Regions from separate parts of the uncultured Pontibacter sp. genome, predicted to be linked through region 2. Evidence: riboswitches for the same ligand, from Rfam matches in the RefSeq annotation. Region 2 holds a riboswitch; the other holds the start of a gene.

Region 1 (5,019 bases), on a different contig from region 2:
TTAATGAATTTTGCTAATTATTTTATAGAAAATCATTAAATATCTAACCAGATTAGCAAAAGCAAAGGCAGCCACTTTCGCAGCTGCCTTCTTATACTTGTAAATCTCCTCGCTTTGAGTAGAAGGATAAGCTTACTTAAATGCCGGTATACCTGTGATATCTGCCCCTGTGATAAGCAGGTGAATGTCGTGCGTACCTTCGTAAGTGATCACCGACTCCAGGTTCATCATGTGGCGCATAATTGGGTACTCGCCCGTAATGCCCATGCCCCCGTGGATCTGGCGTGCTTCGCGTGCGATTTGCAAAGCCATGTCCACGTTGTTACGCTTGGCCATCGAAATCTGCTGTGTAGTCGCTTTGCCTTCGTTCTTTAGAGTACCCAGTCTCCAAGCCAGTAGTTGCGCCTTCGTGATCTCAGTCAACATTTCAGCCAGTTTCTTCTGTGTGAGCTGGAATGCACCAATCGGTTTGTCGAACTGGATACGCTCCATCGCATACTTGCGGGCCGACTCGTAGCAGTCAATCGCGACACCAATGGCTCCCCAGGCTATACCATAACGGGCAGAATCAAGGCAGCCCAACGGACCACGCAGGCCTTCCACATTTGGCAAGAGGTTCTCTTTCGGCACTTTCACGTTGTCAAACACCAGTTCGCCGGTGCAGCTGGCACGCAGGCTCCACTTATTGTGGATCTCTGGGGTAGAAAAACCTTCCATACCGCGCTCCACGATCAGGCCTTTGATGCGACCTTCTTCGTTCTTGGCCCACACTACCGCCACTTGGCACTCCGGTGAGTTGGAAATCCACATCTTGGCACCGTTGAGCAGGTAATGGTCGCCCATGTCTTTGATATTGGTTGTCATACCGCCCGGGTTGGACCCGTGGTCAGGCTCGGTCAGGCCGAAGCAGCCTAGCCACTCGCCGCTCGCCAGTTTAGGCAGGTACTTTTTGCGCTGCTCTTCTGAGCCGTAGGCGTAGATCGGGTACATCACCAGCGAGCCCTGCACCGAAGCGGTAGAGCGCATACCGGAGTCGCCACGCTCGATCTCCTGCATGATGATACCATAACTGATGTAATCCAGTCCGCCTCCGCCGTACTCGGCAGGTATAGTTGGGCCGAAAGCACCCACGTCACCAAATTTCTTCACAATCTCAGATGGAAAGTGCGCGTCCTGCGCCCATTGTTCGATGTTTGGAGAAATTTCTTTCTTCACAAAGTCGCGCAGGGTCTGGCGGATGAGGAGATGCTCCTCAGTCAATAAATCGTCAATGTTATAGTAGTCAGGAGCTCCTGATGATTCGTAGGCCATAGCTTATTTCGTTGTTTTAAGGAAAGGGTAATACGCAAATATAACAAGTTTTCTGAATCAGGATTTGTAGGAATAAAAATAGAGGCCCCTTCCCCCACGGATTTTCAGGATTGATAATGCTGGCGCGGGGTAGTGCGTAGACCTCACAGTGTCTCCGAAGACCTAGAGTGTCTTGTTGGCTACGCAGCGTAGGCAGCGTAGGCATAATGGAGGTATAACTAAAACCTGTTATTGGCGAAAAAGACAATACTTAATCAGTATGTTTATAATACCATCGTCGGCACAGACACTCACAGGTCTTCGGAGACGCTGTGAGGTCTTTGAGCACCTGTTTACTTCAATGCTAACAACGTCCCGATGCAATTGTTGCATGCCCTAAAGCAGAAAACAAGCGTACGCTGCCCTATCACTTGAGGTAAAGCAATCCTGTCTATCCTTAAAAATTCTGAAAATTCTGATCAAAAAAAGCCCCACCTAATGGCGGGGCCTTTCCAAAAAATCTCAATCTATGTTAAAATCTTAAGCCGACAGAAGCCAGGAAATTGCGTGTGGCCTGTGGGTAATAGAAGTTTTCAGTTGTTAACTCCCCTCCTGCTTTGTAGCTGTAGGTATAGCCATTGGCAGCATAGCGTTCGTTGAAGATGTTGTTCACCAGCAGCCCAAGCTCAAGACCTTTCAGGACGCCTGTGAAACCAGTAGTGTAGCGGAAACGCAGATCCCCGACCTGGTAGGCAGGTATGATGCGGCTTTCGTTCTGGGTATTGTCCAGGTACTGCTTACTCACTGTCTTATAGATAAAAGCAGCTTTCAAACCTTTCAGCACTTCTACCTCCAATTGCGTAGCCGACACAAAATCCGGAGAGAAAGCAATAGAGGCTTCACGGTAAGTGTTCATCACCTGGCCACCATCATCATAATCGTCGATGTACTCTTCGAAGTCGCGCAACTTGTTCTGGCTATAGCTCAGGTTACTGCTTAGGCTCGCAAAACCGCCCAAACGCATTGCTCCGGCTAACTCTATACCTTGGCGGTAACTGCGGTCAATGTTCGTACGGGTATAGGCGCCTACGTCATTGATCTCACCGGTCAGCACCAGTTGATTTTTGTAATCCATGAAGAAGTAATTTGCCTCCACGTTGGCGCTGAGTGTACGCCCTACCAGTTCGCCCAATCCAAGCTGACCACGGTAGCCGGCTTCCAGGTTGCGCAGTGTCTCGTGCTTCGGACGGCTATCGGCAGTAGACTCGGTAAAGTCTTTGCGAACCGGCTCGCGGTTTCCTATGGCATAAGAGGCGTATAGTTGATGTCCCGGCTTAATTTCGTAGCTTATACCTGCTTTCGGGTTGTAGAAGGTATAATCCACCTCCTGCTCCAGGTTCTCGAAGTTGTTATCGATACCCTCGAAGGTATAGTTGATCGTGCGCACCTGCATGTCGCCAAACAGACTCAGCTGATCCGTCAGGCTATAAGTGAGTTTACCGAAGATGTTGAAATCCGTCTTCACCGCATTGTTGTCGTAGTAGCGGTCACGGATGTTGGATGTCGAGGCATAGCGTGCCCAGATCACCTCACCGAAGTGGTCGCCATCGTACCTGTTGACGGCACCGCCCAGTGTAGCGCTTAGCCTGGCTGACGGATCATACTGGAAGGCATAAGTGGCACCAAAGAAGTGGTTATCGAGCCAGCGACGGCGGATCAGGTCGGTACGGCTGATGGTCTGATCTCCGATCTGCACATTGGGTAAGCCATAGTTGGAGAGGCGGTCGTTGTTTCGGAACTGCTCGTAGTAGCCACGGCCATAGGTATAGTGCAGCGCTCCGGAGAAAGTCAGCTCCGGCGAGAAGTCATGCGACAGGTGCAGCTGGTAGTGGTCCTGCTGGTAGTTGTCGGTTTCGTTGTCGTAGGTATAGTAATTATACCGGCGGCCGGCGGAGCGCAGGTTTTCGAGATCACGACCTGTGATACCGTTGCGGTCGATGTAGGCCTGCAGGTCAGCTTCGTTGCCGTATACCAGCGCTTCCGGTGTACCATACCAAGCCTGATAGGTTTGCTCCTGCCCTGAGAAAGTCACAAACTTCACTGTCGTCTTATCGCCATAGTAGCCACCCGAGAAGTACATAGATTTCAGATCAGAAAAAGCACGGTCGATGTAGCCGTCCGACTTGATGCGTGACAGACGGCCATCAAAAGCGAATTTGCCGTTGATCAGGCCCGTTCCGAAGCGCACATTGTTCTTCCAGGTATTAAAAGAGCCGTAGCTGTTATCGGTTTCGGCATAAGCCTCGCGGCGCACCTTTTGGGTTTGAATGTTGATGCTTGCTCCGAAGGCACCTGCACCGTTGGTGGATGTACCCACACCGCGCTGCACCTGCATGTCCTCCACTGAAGAGGCAAAATCCGGCATGTTCACAAAGAAGGTACCGTGGCTTTCGGAGTCGTTGACAGGTATACCATTCACGGTTACGTTGATGCGCGTGATATCGGAGCCACGAATGCGAATACCGGTATAGCCTACGCCAGCGCCGGCGTCAGAGTTTACCACGACGGAGGGCACTTGCTCCAACAGGTATGGCAGATCCTGACCGAAGTTGCGCTCGGCTATCTCTTCGCGCGTCACGTTCGTGAAAGTAGTACCTGTTCGCTCATTGGCCCGGGTAGACGACACGAGCACTTCACCAGTGCTTACACTAGCCGGTTGCAGCGCCATGTTCACGCTGGTGTCAACAATCAGCCTGATTTGTCTGCTGGCTTTGTTATAGCCCAGATAAGAAACCTGCAGGGTATACTCGCCTTCCGGCAGATTTTGAAATTGAAAACGGCCATCCTGGCCAGATACGGTGACTTGGTTGCTGCCAGCCAGTACAACGGTGGCTCCCGCCAGCGCTTCGTTTTTGGCAGCATCGGTTACGTAGCCGCTCAGTTGGTACTGAGCAAGCAACTGCAATGGCAACAGTACGACTGCCATCACAATCAGTAATTTTTTCATTGGTGTGTAAGAAAAGAATAAGTTGAAACATACAGACCTGCCTGGGGCCGGCAGCCTGCTACATTGTTTCCCCGCGTTTTTCCCTTCGCCGGCATTACCCGGATCAGGTTCAATGGGTATGATCTCAGCCCGTTGTTATAAGGCACCCCTAAACTGCTGTAAAGGTATGGCTGATTTTCTGTGAAAACAAAACGGACTAAGGCAATTTATGGCTAACCCACTGTATCAAGTAGTTAAGTGCAATTTTATTTTAACAAAAGCCGATAACCACATGCGGGCAAACTACGTTGAAAACAATACAAGGCACATTTTCAAGCACCCGCTCATACCAAGTAGGAATTGCCAGGAAAATAGGCCGGCTGAACCAATTTTAGAGTTTAAGAAGAAATGTGATGATGATCAGCTTACTGTATACTTTAGCACTGCTAACGATACTGGCATATTACGCTTTCGCTCCACGCAAAAAATTCAGAGGGTCTTCCTCTACTGATAATGATGACGATGGAGGCGAGCCACTAGGCGACGATCTGCCAGATCTGGACCTGCCACCCGGCATATCATTGCCCATCAATGATTATGAACCGCAATATGACCTGAGACGCATCAAGGTTCCCAAGTTTCCGGAACCTTCCCTGCAATGAAAACAAAAAGTCCCCTGCTCGAAAAATACAGCAGGGGACTTTTTGATTGAAGTTCTTTCAATTTGACTATAAGACTTCTAA
Region 2 (5,019 bases):
ACATAGTCATCGTTGTTTGCCTTTTTGGCCAGCTCGATTGATTGCTCAGCAGTTTTTACGGCGCCTTTGTAGTCTTTCAGCTTGGCCTGCATCTTGGCCTGAGCGTGCAGGTTCCAGAACCTTGGCTCGTTGGCGTTGGCTTTTTTCATCCATTCCAATGCCTGCTTCATGTCTTTGTTATTATCGGCGTAATAGTTGGCGGCGGCTGCATACAGGCTAGGCGACACATCCTTACCATTCAGCACTCGCTCCTGAATCTGGGCCATTACTTTGCTGTCTACTTCAGCTTCAATGGTGAAGCTGACAACTGTCTTGTCCCACAGAATTTCCAGGTCAGCAGCATTCGCTTTCAGATTTGCGAAGTTGATGGTGAAAGTTTCAACGGTTCTAGGGTTGGTCTGTGGCTTCACGGTGAAGCGCAGCTGATCGTTTTCCTGCTTATACTGAGCTACGTTTCCACCAAGTTTGGTGTCTTTGTACAAAATGACAGTCCACTCGTTCTGATTCGGAATGGTTAGCAGCGCATACTCACCGGCAGGCACTTTTTTGCCCTGGATGGTTACGTCGTCGCTGAAATTAAGCGTGGTAGAGTTGTTGGCTCCTGTGCGCCATACCTTACCGAAAGGAACAATGTCGCCGCCGTATACTGAGCGGCCTTTCATAGATGGGCGGGAATAGGTTACGGTTACCTTGCTAAGGCCTACTTCCTGCGTCACGCTGGAAAGCGGGCTAGCTGCCGGCATGGCTATACCTTGTTGCTGGGCCTGAACTGTCACGGCTGTACCGCCTAGCAGCGCCGCTGACATAAGCATGCTGAATAAGATCTTTTTCATGGTTTTATATTTATTTCAAAGGGGTTTCAGGAGGTAATATTACAGAAAATCCCGCAATTAAACCAGTGGATTCTGCAGGGTAAATGGCGGCTGGCATTGCTACAAACTGCTTGCATGCAAAAAAAGTTTTGCCCTGAGCTGAGTTTCTTTTCTGATTATATTCTGTACCTTCGCCTATGTACACGGGGTGCTTGGCAGTGTAACAGCTGCCCGGCTGAGATGATACCCGCTACCTGATCTGGATAATGCCAGCGTAGGAAATGTAACCGATTTTAGCGCCTGAGTGAGGTGCTGCCCTTTATTCCTATCTGCTTTGTACAGTCAGGCTATTTTATAACCCTAAAATACCTGCTGTGAGTAATCTGCAACAACAAAAATTTGACCTGGTAACACGCGACCTGCGCAAGTGGCAGGGCCGTGAGGAGTGGTTTTTTAACCGTGATCACACCGACACCTATGAACTGTGGTACGAAGGCCGCTATAAGCGTGCTGAGGTATGGCAGAAGAAAGTGATCGGGCAGCTGATCAAGAAAGACGAGCGCGTCAAGACCCTGCTGGAGTTTGGCTGCGGCACTACCCGCTTCACCCGCTGGTGGAAAGAGATCGGCATTGAGGCCAGCGGTGGCGACATCTCGCCCTTCATGCTGGGGCAGGGCGTGCACCTGTTCGACGGCGATCTGGTGCTGGCCGACTCGCATCACATGCCTTTTAAAGACCACACCTTTCATGCCCTGGCATTCATTACTACTTTTGAGTACTACAAAGATCCGGTCAAGGTAATCCGGGAGGCGGCCCGTGTGGGTAAATATGGCATTGTGTTCGGCATGATGAACCGCAACTCTCCCAAAGTGGTGAGAAGGAGGGTACAGGAGATGTTCGGCAAGAACCCTTTCTACGTGACGGCCACCTTTTATACGCCAAGCAAACTGAAGGCTGTAATAGCCGAAGCCCTGCACGACAGAGACTATACCATTGAGTGGAACGCTACTGGGTTGCCTGAATGGTTTCCGGTGCAGCAGTGGCAGCAACCCTATGGAGATTTCTTCGGGATGTATGTGTGCTTAAATGATGTGATATGAGCGCCTTCGAAGACAAATCTGGAAAGGTAGCCGCCGGCACGTTTAAAGACGTGCTGCTACCACAAAGCGGGGCACAACGGGAAGAGGTGCAGGTAGGCCCACAGTTCGGCGTCGACACTGCTGTCATCAACCTGGGCAACAACCTGGGAATGGCAGTTTCCAGCGATCCGCTTTCGCTTATACCTTCTATCGGGCTTCAAGAATCAGCCTGGCTATCAGTGCACCTGCTGGCGAATGACATGGCCTCTACTGGTTTTGCACCTATGTATGCGCAATTCGTTCTAAACCTGCCTACGAGCCTGTCGCTGGAGTCATTCAAAGAATACTGGCATTATATCCATCAATACTGTCAGGACATTGGCGTTGCCATTACCGGCGGACACACAGGGCAGATTGAGGGGCAGAATTCCACCATTTCTGGCGGCGGCACCATGTTTCTGACGGCTCCATTGAGTGAAATACTTACGAGCAACAAGGCGGAGCCCGGCGACCTGCTGATCGTGACAAAGGATACCGCCCTGGTATCTACCTCCATCCTGGCCATGAGTTTTCCGGAGACGGTTAAGAACAAACTCGGCAAGGAGGTATGGGAGAAGAGCTGTGAAAACTTTTACCGCACCTCATCGCTGCCCGATGCCCTAGCCGCAAAAGAGGTCCTGCCCAGCAAAACAGACCTGAAAGCCATGCACGACGTGACCGAAGGCGGCGTGCTGGGCGCTATCTGCGAGATGGCGGGCGCCTCTGGGTGTGGTTTCCGGGTTTATGATGATACCCTGCCGGTGGGGGAAGCGCAAAGGCAAATTGCAGCACTTTTTGATATCGATCACCGCTTCAGTGTGGGGGCTGGCTCTATGCTCATGGCCGTGAAGCCGGGCAATGAGCAGCAAATAATCGACCACCTTGCTTCTAAGGCTATCAGAGCAACGGTGGTAGGAGAAATGACAGCCAAGGAAGATGGATTCACGATAGTGGAACATGATAAAGAAAAGCCACTTCTCTTCGATGGCAAAGACCCTTACTGGGAGGCTTTCTTTAAAGCGTACAAGGCTGGTTGGCTATGAGCAGGTATAAGAAAATTACCGGAGGCGTATACTTGGTGCTGGACCCCAGCTTGGACCGTATCCTGCTGCTGCAGAAGGTAAAAGAAGCTTTGGAAGGAGGTACAAACGTACTGCAGATCTGGAATAACTGGCCAGCAGGCTATACCGATTCAGACAAGCGCTTGCTCATACAGGACTTAGTGGCTGTTGCCGCCGCATATCAGGTACCGGTTCTCATAAACGAGGAATGGCAGCTGTTAAAAGATACAGGTCTGGCTGGTATTCATTTTGACAGCGTCCCTTCGGATTTTGAAACATTGAAGGCTGAACTGAACAGGGGCTTTGTATGCGGTGTTACCTGCAGCAACGACCTGGAGGTAATTCGCTGGGCTGACAAGCACCAACTGGACTATGTATCTTTCTGCGCCGTTTTCCCCTCGCCTTCAGCAGGAAGCTGCGAGATCGTACAGCCTGCTACGATCCGGGAGGCCAGAAAGATCACCCGAATGCCTCTCTTTCTGTCCGGGGGCATCACCACAGAAAATATAGACAAACTTCGGGAGCTGGACTTCAATGGGGTGGCGGTGATTTCAGGTATACTGAACGCTGCTTCAGCCAGAGAGTCCGCTGCTGCCTACAAGCAAGCACTTAACAAAAATAACGTATGAGACTTTCATTTTTAGATAAACTGTGCTGTCCCGTGGACAAGCACGAACTGACATTGCAAATCTTTGCGCAGCAGGAAAATGGGGATATAATAGAAGGGTTGCTCACCTGTCCTACCTGCAAAAGGTACTATCCTATTGTATATGGTTTACCAATCATGACACCGGACGAGTACCGTGAAAAGGCGCTGGAGGAACCGATCCTGAAGAAGTGGGGGCTATCACTCGACGAGACAGAGAAGCAAACGTTTTTGCTGAAAGCCTAAACCGCTTGCATGTGGCTATACCCTAAAAACTTCGCCCTACACTGAAGCCAAAGCGGGGAATGAAAGCGGGGCCTGGTGATTTGGTATTGCTTTCTGTAGACAGGAAGGGAGTAAATCCAACTCGCACCACGAGCCCGCCTGTAGGATTCTGATACCGGAAACCGATGCGACTGAAGTACATGTTGCGCAAAAGGTCAGGCTCGTTGGTGAAGCGGCGGGTATAGCCCAGCCCGAATTCAAAGTGCTTTTGAAAGCGACCGATCATACCGAGCGCCTCAACAGGCACCACCGGATAAAATCCGGGTTCTTCCTCCGAGAAGAACAGGTTACTTGCTATACCTATCCTGAGAGCGGCCTTCACCATAGACTTCTGATACACGATGCGGTCGTAGTTAACTGAGAGCAAGTCCCCATTACCGCCTAATTCACCATAAACTGCATTACGCGCCCTAAAAGTGTCACGGTAATTCTGGGCCGAAGCCGAATAGCTAAGTACAAGCAACAAGCAAAAGAGAAAGGCTCGGGTGAAAGCGCTATTTAAGTGCATAAGAAGGTTTAGGAGCGACTGGCGCAAGCATAGATTATAATACTCCGCAAATTAGTAATTTATTGGGATATATTAATGTTGAATTATGGGGAAGCTTCAAAAACTGAGGCCCTGTCAGTTAAACACTAACAGGGCCTCAGTTACCTTAAATGCAGAAAACTTTAGCTCATTTCAAACTGTAGCCTGAGCAGATTCGCATAAATCCCGTTGTCATTGAGCGACAGTACCTCGTGCGAGCCTTCTTCTACAATCTCCCCGCCATCAATCACCAAAATCTTATCCACCTTGCGAATCGTTGCCAGGCGGTGTGCGATCACGATGGTCGTGCGGTTCTTCATCAGTTCGTCCATGGCCTGCTGCACCAAATGTTCTGACTCTGAGTCGAGGGAACTGGTCGCTTCGTCGAGCACAAGGATAGCCGGGTTTTTCAGGATGGCGCGGGCAATGGCCACACGCTGGCGCTGACCGCCGGAGAGTTTGATGCCACGCTCGCCCACCAGTGTATCCAGCCCTTCCGGGAAAGACGAGATAAAGTCGTAGGCATTGGCCTTGCGGGCTGCTGCTATGATTTCTTCTTCTGTCGCTTCCG

What was found. A riboswitch is a leader RNA that binds a small molecule or an ion and turns the genes downstream of it on or off. The one in region 2 is predicted to bind thiamine pyrophosphate.
Region 1: it holds a riboswitch for thiamine pyrophosphate, as region 2 does, so the genes downstream of both, Q1A54_RS02585 (TonB-dependent receptor) here and Q1A54_RS09235 (methyltransferase domain-containing protein) in region 2, are expected to answer to the same signal.

The regions. Positions count from the first base shown of each region.
Region 1 is NZ_CANNAI010000001.1:530,545-535,563, reverse strand. It holds gene Q1A54_RS02590 (acyl-CoA dehydrogenase family protein) at 133-1,311, opposite strand; gene Q1A54_RS02585 (TonB-dependent receptor) at 1,823-4,297, opposite strand; TPP riboswitch at 4,360-4,457, opposite strand; gene Q1A54_RS02580 (hypothetical protein) at 4,690-4,938, shown strand; gene Q1A54_RS02575 (aldose 1-epimerase family protein) at 5,005-5,019, opposite strand, start outside.
Region 2 is NZ_CANNAI010000003.1:25,035-30,053, reverse strand. It holds gene Q1A54_RS09240 (DUF2911 domain-containing protein) at 1-833, opposite strand, end outside; TPP riboswitch at 1,007-1,111, shown strand; gene Q1A54_RS09235 (methyltransferase domain-containing protein) at 1,187-1,912, shown strand; gene Q1A54_RS09230 (AIR synthase-related protein) at 1,909-2,973, shown strand; gene Q1A54_RS09225 (thiamine phosphate synthase) at 2,970-3,620, shown strand; gene Q1A54_RS09220 (Trm112 family protein) at 3,617-3,883, shown strand; gene Q1A54_RS09215 (hypothetical protein) at 3,906-4,430, opposite strand; gene Q1A54_RS09210 (ABC transporter ATP-binding protein) at 4,592-5,019, opposite strand, start outside.